Regions from separate parts of the Allobosea sp. UC22_33 genome, predicted to be linked through region 1. Evidence: predicted binding sites of a transcription regulator. Region 1 holds the regulator's gene; each other region holds the start of a gene.
What was found. Region 1 encodes HrcA, which represses chaperone genes, less so after heat shock. Its sites were predicted from a motif close to GTTAGCACTCNCNNNNNGNGAGTGCTAAC; they were not measured.
Positions count from the first base shown of each region.

Region 2: the regulator HrcA is predicted to act here: its motif matches at 2,459-2,487, upstream of groES (co-chaperone GroES).
Region 3: the regulator HrcA is predicted to act here: its motif matches at 2,814-2,842, upstream of groES (co-chaperone GroES).

Region 1 covers NZ_CP170556.1:5,056,568-5,063,242, forward strand. The annotation lists gene hemW (radical SAM family heme chaperone HemW) at 1-419, opposite strand, end outside; gene rdgB (RdgB/HAM1 family non-canonical purine NTP pyrophosphatase) at 416-1,063, opposite strand; gene ACFJGT_RS24475 (hypothetical protein) at 1,066-1,236, opposite strand; gene rph (ribonuclease PH) at 1,247-1,963, opposite strand; gene hrcA (heat-inducible transcriptional repressor HrcA) at 2,108-3,193, shown strand; gene ACFJGT_RS24490 (DUF3297 family protein) at 3,283-3,531, shown strand; gene ACFJGT_RS24495 (GNAT family N-acetyltransferase) at 3,681-4,217, opposite strand; gene ACFJGT_RS24500 (helix-turn-helix domain-containing protein) at 4,214-4,813, opposite strand; gene lepA (translation elongation factor 4) at 5,074-6,675, shown strand, end outside.
Region 2 covers NZ_CP170556.1:1,115,328-1,122,002, forward strand. The annotation lists gene phnD (phosphate/phosphite/phosphonate ABC transporter substrate-binding protein) at 1-206, opposite strand, end outside; gene groL (chaperonin GroEL) at 423-2,060, opposite strand; gene groES (co-chaperone GroES) at 2,108-2,395, opposite strand; gene ACFJGT_RS05250 (MarR family winged helix-turn-helix transcriptional regulator) at 2,625-3,080, shown strand; gene ACFJGT_RS05255 (PaaI family thioesterase) at 3,150-3,632, shown strand; gene ACFJGT_RS05260 (DUF1801 domain-containing protein) at 3,695-4,123, shown strand; gene ACFJGT_RS05265 (DMT family transporter) at 4,110-4,952, opposite strand; gene ACFJGT_RS05270 (GNAT family N-acetyltransferase) at 4,949-5,440, opposite strand; gene ACFJGT_RS05275 (lipopolysaccharide biosynthesis protein) at 5,654-6,675, shown strand, end outside.
Region 3 covers NZ_CP170556.1:2,560,419-2,567,093, reverse strand. The annotation lists gene ACFJGT_RS12115 (YeeE/YedE family protein) at 119-1,321, opposite strand; gene ACFJGT_RS12110 (sulfurtransferase) at 1,394-2,329, opposite strand; gene groES (co-chaperone GroES) at 2,868-3,155, shown strand; gene groL (chaperonin GroEL) at 3,187-4,818, shown strand; gene solA (N-methyl-L-tryptophan oxidase) at 4,961-6,124, shown strand; gene ACFJGT_RS12090 (cupin domain-containing protein) at 6,156-6,623, opposite strand.

The sequences.
Region 1 (6,675 bases):
ACGCCGAGCGAGACGCGGTTGACGCCGGCCGCGCGGAAATCGCGGAAGCGCCCGGCCTCGACGCTGGTCGGGTTGGCCTCCAGCGACACTTCGCAGTTCGGATCGACCGCCCAGTATTCGCCGATCGCATCGAGGATCGCGCCGACCGTCGCCCCCTCCATCAGCGAGGGCGTGCCGCCGCCGAAGAAGATCGAGGAGACCGTGCGTCCCGGCACCAGCGCGGCGCGATGCGCGATCTCGCGGCGGAAGGCGGCGATATAGCGTTGCTGGTCCGGCGGCTGCAGCCGGACATGGGAGTTGAAGTCGCAATAGGGGCATTTGGCCAGGCAGAATGGCCAATGCACATAGACGGCGAAGCCCGCATCCGCGGTCGGATGCAGGAGTGATGGCCGCGCCGCGAGGGCGGCCGGGGCGCTCAAGAGGGCTTCCTCAGGCAGGCGGCGGCGAGCACATGGAAGGCGCGCGCGCGATGCGACAGGCCGGGCGAGCCATCGGCCGGAATGCCGTGCTTCTCCAGCGCCGTCATCTCGCCGAAGGTCTTGTCATGGCCGTCAGGCAGGAAGATCGGGTCGTAGCCGAAGCCGCCCAGGCCGCGCGCCTGCTCGGTCACGGTGCCGAAGACGCGGCCCTCGAACAATTCCTGATGCCCATCTGGCCAGGCGATCACCAGCGCCGAGACGAAATGCGCCTTGCGCTTCTGGGGCGTGATGGCACCGCGCTTGGCAAGTTCCATCTGCACGCGTCCGATCGCGGGGGCGAAATCCTTGCCCGGCCCGGCCCAGTTGGCCGAGAACAGGCCGGGCGCGCCGTCGAGCGCATCGATGCAGATGCCGGAATCGTCGGAAAGCGCCGGCAAACCGCTGGCCGAGGCCGCGGCGACCGCCTTGATCGCCGCATTCTCCGAGAACATGGTGCCATCCTCGACCGGCTCGGGCAGGCCGAGCTCTCCGGCCGAGACCAGCTCGATGCCATAGGGCGCCAGCAAGTCACGCATCTCGCGCAACTTGCCCTGGTTATGGGTGGCGATCACGACCTTGCCGGTGAGGAGGCGGTGTTGGCTCATCTTCATACTGCATGTCCTCCGTCATCATTCGGAGGCTGATAGCCTCGGTCGGGCGCTTCGAAGGATTGTCTGCGCGCCTTATGGCTGGAAGTCGAGCGAAGGCTGATGACGATCACCATGGCTATCACGATGATTGCAATCGCAACCGCGACACCGATTTCCAGCGAGGACATATCGGGTCCTTTAAGCCACCGCCGCCTTCTGCAGCGTGACGAGCTTGGAGACGCCGCCCTTGGCGAGCTTGAGCAGCGCGAGCAGCTCCTCCTCGGAGAAGGGCGCGCCCTCGGCCGTGCCCTGCACCTCGACGATGCCGCCCGAGCCGGTGATGACGAAATTCGCGTCGGTCTGCGCGCCTGAATCCTCGACATAGTCGAGATCGATCACCGGGTTGCCGGCGACGATGCCGCAGGAGATCGCGGCGACATGGTCCTTCAGCGGGTTCGTGCCCTTGAGCAGGCCGCGCCCTTCCATCCATTTCAGCGCGTCGTGCAGCGCGACCCAGGCGCCGGTGATCGAGGCCGTGCGCGTGCCGCCATCGGCCTGGAGCACGTCACAATCGACGACGATCTGGCGCTCGCCGATCGCGGTGAGATCGACCACGGCGCGCAAGCTGCGGCCGATCAGGCGCTGGATCTCCTGCGTGCGGCCGGAAGGCTTGCCCGAGGTGACCTCGCGGCGCGTGCGCTCATGCGTGGCGCGCGGCAGCATCGAATATTCGGCGGTGACCCAGCCTTTGCCGGTACCACGCAGCCACGGCGGCCCCTTTTCCTCGACGGTCGCGGCGCAGAGCACCTTGGTCTCGCCGAACGTGACCATGCAGGAACCCTCGGCATAGCGCACCACGCCGCGTTCGAGCGTGACCTTGCGCATCTCGTCGGCGGCGCGTTTGGAGGGTCGCATGAAATATTCCTGTCTTGCGGGGAAGTGGCGGCTTGTAGGCGCTCGCGCCGCTGACGGCAAGGCACGGGCGGGGCTTGCCCCTTGATCCGCGCCTCCTGCATGACGACAATAGGATAGAGAACGACGGTTCGCCTGAAAGGGTTCATGAGCGCCCATACGCCCCGCCCCGAGACGATGAGCGGCCTGGTCGAGACCGACCAGCGCTCGCGCGAGATTTTTCGCCAGATCGTCGACGGCTATCTGACGACGGGGGAGCCCGTCGGCTCGCGCAACATCGCCCGCCTGCTGCCGATGGCGCTCTCGCCGGCGACGGTGCGCAACGTCATGACCGATCTGGAACTGGCGGGCCTGATCTACGCACCGCACACGTCTGCCGGGCGCCTGCCCACCGAGAGAGGCCTGCGCTTCTTCGTCGACGCGATGATGGAGGTCGGCAATCTCACGTCCGACGAGCGCGCGCGCATCGAGGCCCAGATCAGGGTTGCCGCCAGCAACCGCAATCTCGATCAGACCCTGACGGAAGCCTCGGCCCTGCTTTCCGGCCTGTCGCGCGGCGCCGGCGTCGTCGTCACCACCAAGGCCGATGTCCGGCTGAAGCATATCGAATTCGTCCGGCTCGATCCGGCCCGCGCGCTGGTTGTGCTTGTCTCTGAGGACGGCACGGTCGAGAATCGCCTGCTGGCGCTTCCGCCCGGCCTGCCGGCCTCGGCCCTGAGCGAGGCCGCGAATTTCCTGAACGCCCGCATCCTCGGCAAGACGCTGGCCGAACTGCGCAGCGAGATCGGCGGGCAGCGCGCCCTGATGGAGCGCGAGCTCGACGTGCTGACGGCCCGGCTTGTCGAAAGCGGCATTGCGACCCAGGCCGGCCCCGGCAGCGACCGCCATCTCATCGTGCGCGGCCAGGCCAACCTGCTCGACGACCTCCGGGCGCAGGAGGACCTCGAGCGTATCCGCATGCTCTTCGGCGATCTGGAGACGCAGACCGACGTCATCGACCTGCTGACCCGCGCCGAGGATGGCGACGGCGTGCGCATCTTCATCGGTTCGGAGAACAAGCTGTTCTCGATGTCGGGCTCCTCGATGGTCGCCGCGCCCTTCCGCGACGCCGAGCAGCGCATCGTCGGCGTGGTCGGCATCATCGGCCCGACGCGCCTGAACTATGCCCGCATCGTCCCGATGGTCGACTACACCGCCAAGGTCGTCGGCCGCCTGCTGGACGGCAGCCGCTGAGAGCCAGCCCAAGGCCCTGAGTTGGCTTTGCGGGCGGAAGCGGTTATCGAGCGGGCAAAGCATCCCTTTCCGCAATTCAGGTGCGAGCCATGTCCGAGCAGCTTCCCGACCGCCTTTCCGTCAATCCGGAGAGCCCTTTCTACAATGAGGAGGTGCTGGCGCGCGACATCGGCATCCGTTTCAAGGGCGTCGAGAAGACCAATGTCGAGGAGTATTGCGTCTCCGAGGGTTGGGTGAAGGTCTCCGCCGGCAACGCCAAGGACCGCTTCGGCCGTCCGATGACGATCACGCTCAAAGGCCCGGTCGAGCCTTACATCCGTGGCAAGGTCGAAGGCTGAGCCTTCCATTGTCATTCCGGGGCTTCGCGTAAGCGAAGGACCCGGAATCCACGACCGGGTGAGCGGCTGGTCGTCGGATATCAAATGCCCGACCCCGTCGTGGTTTCCGGGTTCACGCCTGCGGCGTGCCCCGGAATGACAAGGGTGGCTCAAGCCAGGCTCTTGTAGAAAAACGTCGAACCGCAATCGGCGCCATCCGGCATCAGCGCGTAGCGCGGGATGGTGCCGGCTTCTGTCCAGCCGAGCCGGTTGTAGAGCCGCCGCGCCGCGCTGTACTCGTCGGTGTCGAGCACCAGCAGGTCGCGCCCCTTCTCCCGCGCGATCGCCTCGGCCCGCTGCATCAGCGCCTCGCCGATGCCCTGCCGGCGGGCCCGCGAATGCACCAGAACCTTGGCGATCTCGGCCCGGTGCGGCTGGTTCGGCTTGCCGATCAGGTGAAGCTGGGCCGTTCCCACGATGCCATCCTCGTTCCGAGCGGCGAGCAGGATGACCTGCCCGCCCGCGACGCCGGCCGCGACATCGCGCCAGAAGCGCTCGTAATCGGCGGCCGTGTTCCAGTTCATGAAGCCGACCGAGGCGCCGTTGGCGACGCTGTCGCACAGGATTTCGGCCAGAGCCGGAATCGCGGCTTCGGCAGCCTTGGCGTCGAGCGTCTCGATGGCGACGGTGAAAGCGCGTGCGTTCATGCGATATGTCCCGGAAAGGCGCCGCTTTTCGCGGCGAGGATGACGGCGTAGCGGACGGGCGCATCGCCCGGATTGCGGTAGACGATCGGGCCGCGCAGATGCATCTGCAGGCAGTCGCCCTCTGCCAGTTCATGGCGGATGCCTTCGACGGTCAGGTCGAGCCGGCCTCGCAGCACCCAGATCTGCTGGTCGAGCGCCGCGGCGCCGGTCGCATTGTCGAGCCGGACTTCCGCGCCGGCCGGCAGCTCCACCTCGACGATCTCGAAGCCGGAGCCCATCCCGCGCGGCGAGACATTGCGGCGCAGATAGCCGCTCGCCGGATCGCGCCAGACCGGCTGGGCGTCGCGGCGCGCCAGCGGCCCGCTTCCTGCATTCTCTTCCAGCAAGGCGGAGAGCGAGAGGCCGAGCCCGGAGCCGAGCCGGACCAGCAGCGCAGCCGTCGGGCTCGATTCGCCGCGCTCCACGCGGGAGATCATCGCGCGGCTGACGCCGCTGCGCTCGGCAAGGGCATCGAGCGTCAGGCCATGGCGCTGGCGGGCCGCCTTGAGGCGCAGCCCGAGCATCCGGTCGATCTCGGTATCGTGGTCGAACTCCATACTCAGAGAATAATTCTTAGATATTGGAATCGCAAGTTTGATTGTGAGATCCGGTAGAACCTCGCCGGTCATCCCGGACAAGCCGCGAAGCGGCGCCGATCCGGGATCCATGCCTGAGCGCTTCCGAGAAGGGTTCCGGCATGGATCCCGGGTCTTCGCTGCGCTTCGCCCGGGATGACATTGGAGTTTAATGGTCGTCGGTCGCGCTTCGAAACGCGCAATCGCTTGGCGCCGCGCGGCATCACTGCTATGGCGCGCGCATGAGCACCCGTTCCATCGACAATATCCGCAACTTCTCGATCGTCGCGCATATCGACCACGGCAAGTCGACGCTGGCCGACCGTCTGATCCAGCAGACCGGCACCGTCGCCGCCCGCGACATGAGCGACCAGATCCTCGACTCGATGGATATCGAGAAGGAGCGCGGCATCACCATCAAGGCGCAGACGGTGCGGCTGGACTACCGGGCCAAGGACGGCAAGGACTATGTCCTGAACCTGATGGACACCCCCGGCCATGTCGACTTCGCCTATGAGGTCTCGCGCTCGCTCGCGGCCTGCGAGGGCTCGCTGCTGGTGGTCGATGCCTCCCAGGGCGTCGAGGCGCAGACGCTCGCCAACGTCTATCAGGCGCTTGACGCCAACCACGAGATCGTCACCGTCCTCAACAAGATCGACCTGCCCGCCGCCGAGCCGGAGCGCATCAAGCAGCAGATCGAGGACGTGATCGGCCTCGATGCCTCCGAGGCCGTGCCGATCTCGGCCAAAACCGGCCTCAATATCGAGGGCGTGCTGGAAGCGATCGTCGCGAAGCTGCCCGCACCCAAGGGCGATCCGGATGCGTCGCTCAAGTGCCTCCTGGTCGACAGCTGGTACGATGCCTATCTCGGCGTCGTCGTGCTGGTGCGCGTCATCGACGGCGTGCTCAAGAAGGGCATGACCATCCGGATGATGCGGGCCAACGCCTCCTATGGCGTCGACCGCGTCGGCGTGTTCAAGCCCAAGATGACCGAGGTCAAGCAGCTCGGCCCCGGCGAGGTCGGCTTCTTCACCGCCTCGATCAAGGAAGTCGCGGATACCGCCGTCGGCGACACCATCACCGACGAGAAGAAGCCGATCGCGGAACCGCTGCCGGGCTTCAAGCCGGTGCAGCCGGTGGTGTTCTGCGGCATCTTCCCGGTCGATGCCGCCGATTTCGAGGTGCTGCGTGCCGCCATGAGCCGGCTGCGGCTGAACGACGCCTCGTTCTCCTATGAAATGGAGACCTCGGCCGCGCTCGGCTTCGGCTTCCGCTGCGGCTTCCTCGGGCTGCTGCATCTGGAGATCATCCAGGAGCGGCTGGAGCGCGAGTTCAACCTCAACCTGATCTCGACCGCGCCTTCGGTGGTCTACCACCTCAAGCTGCGCGACGGCTCGACGCTGGAACTGCACAACCCGGCCGACATGCCGGACGTGATGAAGATCGAATTCATCGAGGAGCCCTGGATCAAGGCGACGATCTTCACGCCCGACGAATATCTCGGCTCCGTCCTGAAGCTCTGCCAGGATCGCCGCGGCATCCAGACCGATCTGTCCTATGTCGGCTCGCGCGCCAAAGTCGTCTACGACCTGCCGCTCAACGAAGTGGTGTTCGACTTCTATGATCGGCTGAAGTCGATCTCGAAGGGCTATGCCTCCTTCGACTACGCGATCACGGACTATCGCGAGGGCGATCTCGTGCGCATGTCGATCCTGGTCAATGCCGAGCCGGTCGACGCGTTGTCGATGCTGGTCCATCGCTCGCGTGCCGATGCCCGCGGCCGCGCCATGTGCGAGAAGCTCAAGGAGCTGATACCGCCGCACATGTTCCAGATCCCGGTCCAG
Region 2 (6,675 bases), 1.5 Mb from region 1:
CGGAAGAAGCGCACGGGCACGCCGAGGCGCTGCGTCAGGTAATCCACCATCGGCTGGGTCCGGGCGATCGCGCCGGCCTCGTTCTCGGCGGAGGAGACGCCGAAGCGCACCTCCTTGATGCCCTGCCGCCAGTCCGCGCCTTGAGCGAAAGCAGGAGCGACGCTGCTGGCGGCGAGGCCGGCAAGAAAGGAACGGCGTGTCGGCATGATCATCTCTGTCGCGGTGAGTTTTGATGGCGCCTCGATGCGCGCCCGCGACGACGGCCGGATGGCGGCCGGATGACAGTGCCGTGAAACGAAAAAGGCCCGGCTTGCGCCGGGCCTTCCGTAATTGCCTGAGAGGCTGGATCAGAAGTCCATGCCGCCCCCGAAACCGGGGTTGCCCGGTTTCGGAATTCAGACGCTTTGGGCGTCTGGACTTCCTCAGAAGTCCATGCCGCCCATGCCGCCGCCGCCCATCGGGGGCATCGGCGAGTCCTTCTTCGGCAGCTCGGCAACCATCGCCTCGGTGGTGATCAGCAGGCCAGCGATCGAAGCCGCGTCCTGGATCGCCGTGCGCACGACCTTGGTCGGGTCGATGATGCCGGCCTTGACCAGATCGCCGTACTCGCCGGTCTGGGCGTTGTAGCCGTAGGTGTAGTCCTTCGACTCGAGCAGCTTGCCGATCACGACCGCGCCGTCATCGCCGGCGTTGTCGACGATCTGGCGGGCCGGAGCCATGATCGCCTTGCGGACGATCTCGACGCCGGTCTTCTGGTCGTCGTTCTGGGTCTTGATGCCCTTGACCGAGGACAGGGCGCGCAGGAGCGCAACGCCACCGCCGGGAAGGATGCCTTCTTCGACCGCAGCGCGGGTCGCGTTCAGGGCGTCGTCGACGCGGTCCTTCTTCTCCTTGACCTCGACCTCGGTCGCGCCGCCGACGCGGATGACCGCGACGCCGCCGGCGAGCTTTGCCAGACGCTCCTGGAGCTTCTCACGGTCGTAGTCCGAGGAGGTCTCCTCGATCTGGGCCTTGATCTGGCCGACGCGAGCCTCGATGTCCTTCTTCTTGCCGGCGCCGTCGATGATCGTGGTGTTCTCCTTCTCGATGCGCACCTTCTTGGCGCGGCCGAGCATCTGGAGGGTCACGGTCTCGAGCTTGATGCCGAGGTCTTCCGAGATCATCTGGCCGGCGGTCAGGATCGAGATGTCCTCGAGCATGGCCTTGCGGCGATCGCCGAAGCCCGGAGCCTTGACGGCCGCGACCTTGAGGCCGCCACGGAGCTTGTTGACGACGAGCGTGGCCAGGGCCTCGCCCTCGACGTCCTCGGCGATGATGAGCAGCGGCTTGCCGGTCTGCACGACGGCCTCGAGGATCGGCAGCATCGCCTGGAGCGAGGACAGCTTCTTCTCGAAGATCAGGATGTAGGGGTCTTCCAGCTCGGCGACCATCTTCTCCGAGTTGGTGATGAAGTACGGCGAGAGATAGCCGCGGTCGAACTGCATGCCCTCGACGACGTCGAGCTCGGTCTCGGCGGTCTTGGCTTCCTCGACGGTGATGACACCCTCGTTGCCGACCTTCTGCATGGCGGTCGAGATCATCTTGCCGACCGACTCGTCGCCGTTGGCCGAGATGGTGCCGACCTGCGCGACTTCCGCGTTCGACGTGACCTTCTTGGAGTTCTTTTTGAGGTCGGCGACGATGGCCTCGACAGCCAGGTCGATGCCGCGCTTCAGGTCCATCGGGTTCATGCCGGCCGCAACCGACTTGGCGCCTTCACGGACGATCGCCTGGGCGAGAACGGTGGCGGTCGTGGTGCCGTCGCCGGCGTGGTCGTTCTGGCGCGAAGCGACTTCGCGGACCATCTGGGCGCCCATGTTCTCGAACTTGTCGGAAAGCTCGATCTCCTTGGCGACGGTGACGCCGTCCTTGGTGATGCGCGGGGCGCCGAACGACTTCTCGATCACGACGTTGCGGCCCTTCGGGCCCAGCGTCACCTTCACGGCATTGGCGAGGATATCCACGCCGCGCAGCATCTTGTCGCGGGCATCGGTGCCGAATTTGACGTCTTTAGCAGCCATGAGAGCTACTCCTTGAACTGGAAACGGAAGAGGCGGTCAGGCGGCTATCAGCCGACGACGCCCATGATGTCGGATTCCTTCATGATCAGGAGATCCTGACCATCGATCTTGACCTCGGTGCCGGACCACTTGCCGAACAGGACGCGGTCGCCCTTCTTGACGTCGAGGGCAACGAGCTTGCCGGCCTCGTCACGCGCGCCGGAACCGACGGCGATGACCTCGCCCTCCTGGGGCTTTTCCTTGGCGGTCTCGGGGATGATGATGCCACCCTTGGTCTTCTCTTCGCCATCCAGGCGACGGACCACGACGCGGTCATGCAACGGACGGAACTTCATGGTTCTGTCTTCCTCTCGATCTTATTCGGTTCGGGCGCCGCTGACGGGCACCCGGGGGACGCTGTTAGCAGTCACCAAGTGAGAGTGCTAACAGTTGCAGCCGGAGATAGGCGCGAGGTCGCGGAGAGTCAAGGAAGCGCCCCGCGATAAAGTGAATGCCGGCGGATGCGATGTCGCAGGTCCCTGCAGGCCTGCTGGCAGCAGCGCTTGAACACGCTAACATGGCGTAATGACGACGCCCTCGCCCGACCCGCGCCTCGACGCCATCGCCCGTTCCTGCGTCGCGCTGCATGTCCGCATGACCGCACGCGCCGTGACGCGGGCCTATGACGAGGCAATGCGCCCGAGCGGCCTCAAGATCACACAGTTCGTACTGCTCTCGGCGCTATCGACCGGGCAGTGGAAATCGGTCACGGAGCTGGCGGAACGCTTCGCACTGGAGCGGACGTCGCTGACGCGCAACCTCCAGCTTCTGGCGGCCGAGGGCATGGTCGAGCCGGTCGAGTGCCGCGGGCGGGCATCGGTCTATGCGGTGACGGAGAAAGGCAAGGCCGCGATCGAGGCCGCGATCCCCTATTGGCGTGCGGCGCAGGACAAGATCGAGGGCGGCTTTGGCGAGGACCGCTGGCGCGAGACCCGCGACGGCCTGAAGGCGCTGCGCCGGGCCGCGCGCGGCGAGCGCTGAAGCTGGGTTCGTCGGTTGACCGTCGCAGGTCCATGTCTCTATCGTGCAGATACACGATTGGAGATTGGCATGAATCGCACGGTTGGGGTGGTGTCTCGCGAGGACCTGGTCGCGGGCGATGGCTTGAGCTTCCTGCGCGGGATCATCGCCGGCACCAATCCGGCGCCGCCCTTCGCCGATGCCATGGATTTCGAGCTGGTCGAGGCCGACGAGGGCAGGGTGGTCTTCGTCGGCCAGCCCTCGGCGCGCTTCTTCAATCCGCTCGGCACGATCCATGGCGGCTGGACCGCGACGATCCTCGACTCCGCCATGGCCTGCGCCGCCCATGCGACGCTGAAGCCCGGCGAGGGCTACACCACGCTTGAGATGAAGCTGAACTATGTCCGTCCGGTCATGCCGGATAGCGGCCCGGTGCGCTGCGAGGGCAAGTTGATCCATCGCGGCAGTACGGTGATCACGACGGAGGGGAGGCTGGTCGATGCCCGCGGCAAGCTGCTCGCGCACGGCACGGAGACCTGCCTGATCCTGCCCGGCAAGCGAGCGGAAGTCTGAGCGGCGCTGTTCGGCCTGCTGCGGCTGCGCTATGGGACAAGCACCGTCGCGGGAGCTGCCCGATGCCGTTCGTCCCGTTCCACACGCCGGATGTCGCGGCGCGATACCGTTCCTTCCCGGCGCAACTGCAGCATCCTCTGCTTGAGCTACGCCAGCGCATCTTCGACGTCGCGGCTGCAACGCCCGCCATCGGCGCTCTCGCCGAAACCCTGAAATGGAACGAGCCGGCCTATCATCCCGCCCGAGCGCGCATCGGTACGACGATCCGGCTCGGCCCGGTCCGCAGCGCGCCTGACGCCTACGCGCTCTACGTCCATTGTCAGACCAGCCTGGCAGGCACGTTCCGGCAGCTCTACCCCGCCATCCTGCGCGTGGATGGCGAGCGGGCTCTGGTGTTCCGCCTTGGCGAGGCTGTGCCGACGGAAGCGCTCGACCATTGCATCGCGCTCGCCCTGACCTACCACCTCAAGGGCGCCATCAACGCCGGCTGACGGCGATGGCGCCCGCGACGATCAGCAAGGCGCCGAGATAGGTCGTGTAGAGCGGCACTTCGCCGAAGACGAAGAAGCCGAGCAGGCTCGCCCAGATCAGCGCCGTGTATTCGATCGGGGCCAGGCGCGAGGCGGCCGCCCGGGCATAGGCCGAGGTCAGCGTGAGGTGGCCTGCAACGCCGAGCGCTCCCGCAAACAGATAGGCCGCGAGATCCGCCAGCGTCATCGGCACGAAGGCAAGCGCCGCCGGAACGGCGAGGCAGAGCGCGGGCCCGACATTCTGGAAGGCGACGATGACGGTCGGGTGTTCCCTGAGCGCGATGCGCCGGAGCAGGATCAGGTTGAAGGCATAACTCACCGCCGAGAACAGTGCGGCGGCCACGCCGAGGCTGGCGCCGCTGACATGGCCCTGCAACCGCGGCCAGACCATGACCAGCATGCCGGCGATCCCAAAGCCGAGCGCCTGCAGGATGCGCCTGTCGATCTTCTCCTTGAGCAGGAGCCCGCCGAGCAGCGCGACGAAGACCGGCGCGAGGAACGAGAGCGTCAGCGCCTCCGCCAGCGGCAGCACGGAGACCGAGTAGAAGAAGCTGCTGGCGGTGAGCACCACCAGAGGAATCCGTGCGAGATTGCCGATCAGGCTGGCCTGCGTTGGCCGGGGCGGCCGCGCGATGGCGAGCACGATCAGCGCGCAGATGCCGCCCATCACGAAGCGCATGAACAGCGCCACGATGAAGGGATGCTGCTGCATCTGGCCCTTGATCACCCCGTCCATGGCGGTGAGCAGGGCGATGCCGAGGGCGGCCCGGAAGGCGATCGAGAGGGTCACGGGGCGCCGCGAAGCGGCTTGCGGAAATGATATTCCCAGCTTTCCGAGGCATCGCCGAGATAGCGCTCGCCCGGCCAGCGCGCGAAGCCGAGCTTCTCGTAGAAGCGATGGCCGCGGGTGAAGCGCGTATCCGACCACAGCGTCATCTCGGTGAAGCCGCCCTGTTCGGCAAAATCGAGTGCCCTGGCGAAGAGGGTCTGCGCCAGCCCGGCGCCGCGGAAGGCGGGGTCGACATAGACCTTGGCTAATTCGACGGCATTCTGCTCGGATACGGGCCTGACGCCGAGCGAGCCGGCGATGCGCTCTTCCGGTCCGTCCACGATCCAGAGCATGCCGCCCTTGGCGGCGAAATAGGATGCCGGCCGGCGCAATTCGGGCAGCTCGTCCTCGACGAAGACGCAGCCCGGATACTCGGCGAAACTCGCCGCGATGAGGGCGGAAAGCGGGCCGGAATCGTCGTCTCGGGCAGGCCGGATGGGCGTCGTCATGATGTTGGCCTTACGGTCAAATCCTGTCGCCGTGAAGATGCGGGAATGGCATCGCCCAATGCCGTGGCGGCAGGGCGGAGCGGGCGGTGCTTTGCAACGCCTCTTGGAAAACCGGTTTCGTCCGGCTACCCCCGGTTTCGAGGGCGCGGGGATCGCTGAGTCGAGCGCTTCGGCGTGGCAGCCGCAGGATCGGAAGGGAGTGACGAAGGCACGATGACCGTTCTTCTGCCCTTCATCGTCAATGCCGGGCTGAATTTCGTCCTCGGGCTGCTCGTCGCCCTGTTCCTCGGCCCGGAAGCCTTCGGGCTCTACGCCATCGGCGCCGCGACCGTCGTGCTCGTCAACACGGCGCTGCTCGACTGGCTGAAGATCTCCGTGGTCCGCTTCTATTCGCTCCAGAGCCGGGAGAGCGATCCCGGCATCCGGGCGACGCTCGATCTGCTTTTTGCCGGCGTGGGCTTGTCGCTCTGCGGGCTTCTCGCGGCAGCGATGCTGGCGGGCGTCGATACCGGCCTGCCGGCGGCGCTATTGATGGCCGCGGTCGCGGGTGGCATCGCCGCCGGCTGGTTCGACTATCACGCAGCCATCGCCCGCGCCCGCTTCCTCGACGCAGCCTATGCCCGGCTGGTCCTCGTCCGCAGCGTTGCCGCCCTGCTGCTGATGGTCGGCGGCGCCTGGTGGACCCGTGACCCGACTGTGGTCCTGCTCGGCGGCGTGCTCAGCGCGGTCGCGGCGGTTCTCGCCAATCGCGGCCGGCTGTCCGATGCCAAGCCGGCGCCGGGAGCGGTCCGAACCGACCTGATGCGCAATTTCGCGCGCTATGCCCTGCCGCTGGTCGCGGGCAATGCGGTCTATGCCGCGATCCCGCTCATCAATCGCGCCATCCTGGCCGACAGCCATGGTTTCGCCGAGGCCGGCTATTTCTCGCTGGCCTCCGATATCGGCCTGCGGCTCTTCCCGGTGCTGGCCTCGATGCTCGAGATCGTGCTGCTGCGCGAGATCATCCGCCTCGACGAGACGCGCGGGCGCGTCGCGGCGCAGAAGCGCATCGCCCGCAACATGGTCGTCGTCGTCGCCTGCGTGCTGCCGGTCGGGCTCGGCTTCTGGCTGATCCTGCCCGCCTTCGAGCGGCTCTTCGTCCCGCAAGGCTTCCGCGGCCACTTTGCCGGCCATATGGCGCTGCTCCTGCCGGGCTTCGCCGCGATCGCGCTGTTCCAGGCGGCGCTGGCTCCGGT
Region 3 (6,675 bases), 2.5 Mb from region 1:
CGAACCCGGAGCCTTGGATCGACAGCGCCATTTCGCATAGTTTGGGATGCTTCTAGATCGAGCTATCCCGCAGTCTCGACGAGGCTTGGGATGTAGCGTTCCTACAGCAACGCGGCGATCATAGGCGTAAGCCGAATAGCCGCCCCAGCCGAAGAACAACCGTGGTGCCCACGATCAGAGCGATTCCAAACAACCAGCCGGAGATCGCTCCTGCAGAAACACCCGAGAGCAGCGTGCCCACTGTGCAGCCAAGTCCGATGATGGTGCCCCAGCCGAGCAGGATACCGCCACTAAGGCCGCGCAACACTTGACCGGCGGTCGGCCAGCTTGGCTTGAATTCACCAGCCGCCAGTGCCGCGATCAATGCGGCTGCGACGAGGCCGGTGATAAACAAGCCGTTCGAAGTCAGCAGGGCGTCGCGGATGATGGTGGCGCAACCGCGGAAGCTGTCGAGGCCTTCGAGGCGCGAGGGTAGAAGCTCGAAGGCGGCGGCAAGCTGGCGCGAGCGCGAGCCGATCTCGGCGGTCACCCCGAGAGGAGACAGGCGCAGATAGGCAGCAACCCCGATTAGTCCGACTAACAGCCCACCCAGCCACGCCGGCCAGCGCTGCCGGAAGATGCTTGCGAAGGGATCGAGCGCCGGTGCCGGCTGCAGGGGAAGAATTCCCTTCCGCAGGAGGAAAACCGCCAGCGTGGCCAGAACGACGAGGGATGCGATCAGCGCACCGCCGTACCCGAGATGGCGAGGCAGCCAGAGGACTGGCGCGTCCGCGATCGTCCAGAGGTAGAGCGCGTTCCAGCTCTGGAAGCCCAGCACGAACCCGGCCACTGCGCCGATCAGGGCGAAAGGCGCGGTCGGTGAGCCCTCGCCGAGGCGATAGAGATGGGCGCTGAGACAGGAGCCGGAAAGCGCCATCCCGGCCCCGAAGGCGAGGCCGGCAAGCACGAGCGCGAGGCTCACCGGCCCGATATGGGCGGTCGGCGGCAGGCGCGTGCCCGACGGGTCCGGCAGCCAGACGCCGAAGATCAGCGTATAGCCGGCGATGCCCACCGCGAGCGCCGTGACGATGCCGAGCAGGCCGCGCGGATCGCGCCGGTCCAGCCAGTCGCGCCAGATGCAGAGGAAGCAGAAGCGCGAGCGCTGGATCACGAAGCCGAAGGCGGCGCCGAGGATCAGCGATAATTGCAGCTGCGGCGCCGGGTCGCCATGGCGGCCGATGCCGACGATCGCCAGCGCGAGGAGGGCGGCAAGGCCGAGTGCCGTCAAGACCCCCCAGGACAGGCCGGAAGCGCGTTCGGCCACGGCGGCCGGAGCCGCCATGGCTGTTTCCCGAGCGCGCTGGTAATCCAGCGCGCCGCTTTCGTCGGAGATGCTCATCGGCGCAAGGCTGGCTTACTTGCCGCCCCAGACCGTGCCGGCAGGGTTGCTGATCGGCAGGCCGACGGTATTGCCGTACTCGGTCCAGGAGCCGTCATAATTCGCGACCTGATAGCCGAGCACGCGCGACAGGATGAACCAGGTGTGGCTGGAGCGCTCGCCGATACGGCAGGTCGTGATCACCGGCTTGGAGCCGTCGATACCGACATTGGCGTAGAGCTTCTTCAGCTCCTCCGGCGATTTGAGCGTGCCATCTGCCTGGTTGACCGCCTGCGCCCAGGGCACGTTGACGGAACCGGGGATATGGCCGGCGCGCAGCGCGAGTTCCTGGAAGCCGGCCGGTGCGATGATCTTGCCAGAGAACTCGTCGGCCGAGCGGATGTCGAGGACGCGCGCGTCCGACTTCTTCTCGACGGTCGCGACGACGTCGGCCAGGCGGGCGCGCAGCTTGCGGTTGGGCTCGGCGACGGAGAAGGCGGAAGCTTTGATCGCCAGCGGGTTGGTCGAGACCGGGCGCTTCTCCAGCTCCCATTTCTTGCGGCCGCCATCGAGCAGCTTCACATTGTCACGCAGGCCGTAGATATCGAAGACCCAGGCGCCCCAGGCGGCAAACCAGTTATTGCTGTCGCCGTAGAGGACGATGGTGACGTCCTTGTCGAGGCCGAGCTTGCGGGCGAGTGCCTGGAACTTCTCCGGCTTGGCGATGTCCCGCTCGACCGTATCGGCGAGATCGGTGTGCCAGACGACGTTCTGCGCACCGGGGATATGGCCACGCTCATAAAGGCCGGGCTCGACGCTGACCTCGACGATCCGCACTTTGGGATCGCTCAGGTTCTTCTCCAGCCAGTCGGTTGTGACGAGCGGACCGGAGTTGGCGAGCGCGGCACCACCGACCAGCAGCGTCGCTGCCAGTGAGAGGGCGCTCTTGCGCAGTAGGGACAATGCGAACATGGCGCGATCTCCTTGATTGAAAGCTTTGCCATGATTTCGCCACAGGTGGCCGGGGGAAGCCGAATGAGATTTTTTTCTTCAGCCCCGCTGGGGAAGGAAAAGTCGTACGACCTTGGTTTAAGAAAACAACGCGCTCTGCGATCCCTGCGCACGTTGAGGGGCTTGGCCGGAGGCGGCCTCTTATGATGATGGAAGGCGATGGTGCGGCTACGCCTTGAAAGCCGTCGCCGAACACATGGAGCCGTCGGCTCGGGCGCTATTCTGGCGAGGCGGCTAACGCACTGCATCGCCCACTAGGTTGATACAAGATGTCGTTGGGCGGATTTTGTTGCTCTCGTCGCCGGCTTGGCGGCCTCGTCGGAATGAAATTCTCTGCCCAGCCGTGCGGCTTGTCAGACTTTTCGACCTCCAGCCGGATGCGCAAATAATCTACTAAATAATATACTAATATTGACGCCCGGCGATCTGACTCCAAAGCTGGGCCATTGGCACTCCCGGATGAGGAGTGCCAAGCCACTTCAGGTCCCAGGAGATTTCAATGGCATTTCGCCCGCTTCACGACCGCGTCGTGATCCGCCGTCTGGACGGCGAGGAAACGACGAAGGGCGGTATCATCATTCCCGATACCGCCAAGGAAAAACCTCAGGAGGGCGAGGTCGTCGCCGTGGGCGCCGGCGCCCGCGATGAAAGCGGCAAGCTCATCCCGCTCGACGTCAAGAAGGGCGACCGCGTCCTGTTCGGCAAGTGGTCCGGTACCGAGGTCAAGATCGATGGCCAGGACCTCCTGATCGCCAAGGAATCCGACATTCTCGGCGTCATCGGCTGACGCTGCGCAACTCGTTTCGAAGGAGAGTGGCATGGCTGCCAAAGATGTGAAATTTTCCGCGGATGCGCGTGATCGCCTGCTGCGCGGCGTCGATATCCTCGCCTATGCGGTGAAGGTCACGCTCGGTCCGAAGGGCCGCAACGTCGTGATCGAGAAGTCGTTCGGTGCCCCCCGCATCACCAAGGACGGCGTCAGTGTCGCCAAGGAAATTGAGCTGGCTGACAGATTCGAGAATCTGGGCGCCCAGCTCCTGCGAGAAGTTGCCTCCAAGACGAACGATCTTGCCGGCGACGGTACCACGACGGCCACCGTGCTCGCCCAGTCAATCGTCCGCGAGGGTTCGAAGGCGGTCGCCGCCGGCTTCAATCCGCAGGACTTGAAGCGCGGCATCGACCTTGCGGTCGCCGAGGCGGTCAAAGACCTGGAAAAGCGCGCGACCAGGGTCGCAAAAACCGACGAGATCGCGCAGGTCGGCACGATTTCGGCGAATGGTGACGCCTCCATCGGGGCGATCATCTCCGAAGCGGTGCAGCGTGTCGGCAAGGAAGGCGTGATCACGGTCGAGGAGGCCAAGAGCCTGGAGACCGAGCTCGACGTCGTCGAGGGCCTGCAGTTCGACCGTGGCTATCTCTCGCCTTATTTCGTGACGAACGCCGAGAAGCTCCTCGTCGAGTTCGAGGACCCCTACATCCTCATCCATGAAAAGAAGCTCTCCTCGCTGCAGTCGCTGCTGCCGATCCTTGAGGCCGTCGTGCAGACCGGCAAGCCGCTGCTCATCATCGCCGAGGACATCGAGGGCGAGGCGCTGGCCACGCTCGTGGTCAACAAGCTCCGTGGCGGCCTCAAGGTCGCGGCGGTGAAGGCGCCCGGCTTCGGCGATCGTCGCAAGGCGCTGCTGGAAGACATTGCGATCCTCACGGCCGGCGAGACCATCTCGGAAGATCTCGGCATCAAGCTGGAAAGCGTGACGCTGGCCCAGCTCGGCCGCGCCAAGAAGGTTCGGATCGATAAGGAGAACACCACGGTCGTCGACGGCGCCGGGAAGAAGAAGGCGATCGAGGCGCGTGTCGCGCAGATCAAAGCGCAGATCGAGGAAACGAGCTCGGACTACGACCGCGAGAAACTGCAGGAGCGGCTGGCCAAGCTGGCCGGCGGCGTAGCTGTGATCCGCGTCGGCGGTGCGACCGAGATCGACGTGAAGGAGAAGAAGGATCGCGTCGACGATGCGCTCAACGCGACCCGAGCGGCTATCGCCGAAGGCATCGTGCCTGGTGGCGGTGTCGCACTGTTGCGCGCGAAGGCGGCCGTCGCGAAGCTGAAGAGCGACAACGACGACGTCAGCGCCGGCATCCAGATCGTGCTGAAGGCGCTGGAGGCGCCGCTCCGCCAGATCGTGGAGAATGCCGGTGTCGAGGGCGCCGTCGTCGTCGGCAAGCTGCTGGAAGCGAAATCCGCGACCTTCGGCTACAACGCGCAGACCGAGCAATATGTCGACCTGATCCAGGCCGGGATCGTCGATCCGGTCAAGGTCGTGCGGACGGCCCTGCAGGATGCCGCGTCGGTCGCAGGCCTGCTCGTCACGACCGAGGCGCTGATCACCGAAGCGCCGAAGGAAAAGGCGGCCGCACCGGCGCTGCCGACGGGGGGCGGTCTCGACTTCTGAGAGCGTTCCGGCACGTCGATCGTCCCTAAAACGGTAGGCGCGCGGCTTCTGCCGCGCGCTTCCTTCGGCGTTACGACGGTCTTCTTCGAAGTCTCAATCCGCCGCGAATGCCTCGCGGGCGGCAAGCTAAAGCGGATGCTGCATGGCGCGGAAATCGGTTGATGTCGCGGTTCTCGGTCTCGGTGCGATGGGCTCCGCGACCCTGTTCCAGTTGGCGGCCCGCGGCGCCGACGTGCTTGGAATCGACCGATTCAGCCCGCCACATCGGCAGGGGTCGAGCCACGGCGAAACGCGGATCACGCGGCTGGCAGTGGCGGAAGGCAAGCCATTGGCTCCGTTGGTACGGCGCTCCCATGAGATCTGGAGGGAGCTTGAGGCGCGCACAGGTGCGAGCCTCTTCGGGCAGGTCGGGTTTCTGGCGGTCTCGGGCGGCGAGCAAAGCAATGGAGCGATCGATTACGTCACGCGCGTCTCCGCCATCGCGCGAGACGAGGCTATCCGTCACGACGTCATCGACGCGGCAGAAGCGGGGCGGCGCTATCCCTGGCTGAACCTGGCCGATGACGACCGTGTCTATGTCGAGCCGGAAGGCGGCTATCTGCGGCCGGAGAATTGCGTCGCCGCGCAACTGCGCCTCGCCGTCGCGGCAGGAGCGACCCTAGCGCTCGACACCCACGTCCGGGAGATCGTGCCGCATGGCGATCATGTCGAGCTGCGGACCAACCACGACACGATCCGTGCCGGCCGCCTCGTCGTGAGCGCGGGAGCCTGGGCCGGCAAGCTGCTCGGTCCGAGCTTCGAGAGCCTGCTGCGCCCCACGCGCGAAATCCTGCACTGGTACGGCCTGGATGCTGCTGCAACGCCCGCCTGGAGCGATGCCCCCGTCTTCATCTGGGCGACGGGCGCGCGGCAGGGCTTCTATGGCTTCCCGGCCATCGACGGTGTCGTGAAGGTCGCCCATGGCGAGAAGAATCGCTTCGTCGATCCGGACAGCTTCGACCGCTCCAGCAACGAAGCGGAGTCGCGGGAATTCTACACCAGCGCAGTCGAGGGGCGGCTGCACGGGCTGCGACCCGACGTTTCGCGCCGGGCGACGTGTCTCTACACAGTTTCGCCCGACGGCGGCTTCGTCATTGACCAATGGCCCGAAAGCGAGCGCGTTCTCGTTGTCTCGCCCTGTTCCGGGCACGGCTTCAAGCATTCGGCAGCGATCGGCGAGGCCGTCAGCCAGATAGTCCTGGATGGCACGAGCCGGATCGACCTGTCACCCTTCCGTCTCGGACGCTTTGCTGGCGGCTGGCAATGACGCGCAGGAAGCCGCCTCGGGCGATGGAGCCTTAGCCATCGAGAAACGCGGCCACCTCCGGATGCGCGCGTAAGGAGGCGATATCCTCCGGCGCGGGCAGGACGGGCCTGTCGCGTACGGAATCGACGAGGCAGAGAAAGCCGAGCGGCGCATCGGCCGCCGCGCGAAACTGATGCCAGGTCCAGCCAGGTATCGTGATGAGGTCCAGCTCGCCGATCTCGTCCACCTGCGTTCCTACCAGGCAGCGGCCGCGTCCGCGCAGGACCATGACGCCATGCACATGGTTATGGCGTTCCAGCGTCGTATGCCCTCCGGCGGCGATTTCGAAATAGCGCAGCTCGCCGGCAAGGTCCGGGCGGGAGAACAGCGTCTGCCGGGAGACGTTGCGGAAAGGCGCCGCAGCGTCCTGCTTGTAGGCGAGACGATCGACGCCGTCCCAGCCAAATTCGTCCTGCCGACGACGCAGTGCAGCGGCTTCGGTCGAGGTCTGCTCAGGCATGGACGTCCGCTCCGGCGTGATGGTGGACCTGAGCGACGAAGGCGGCCGTCGC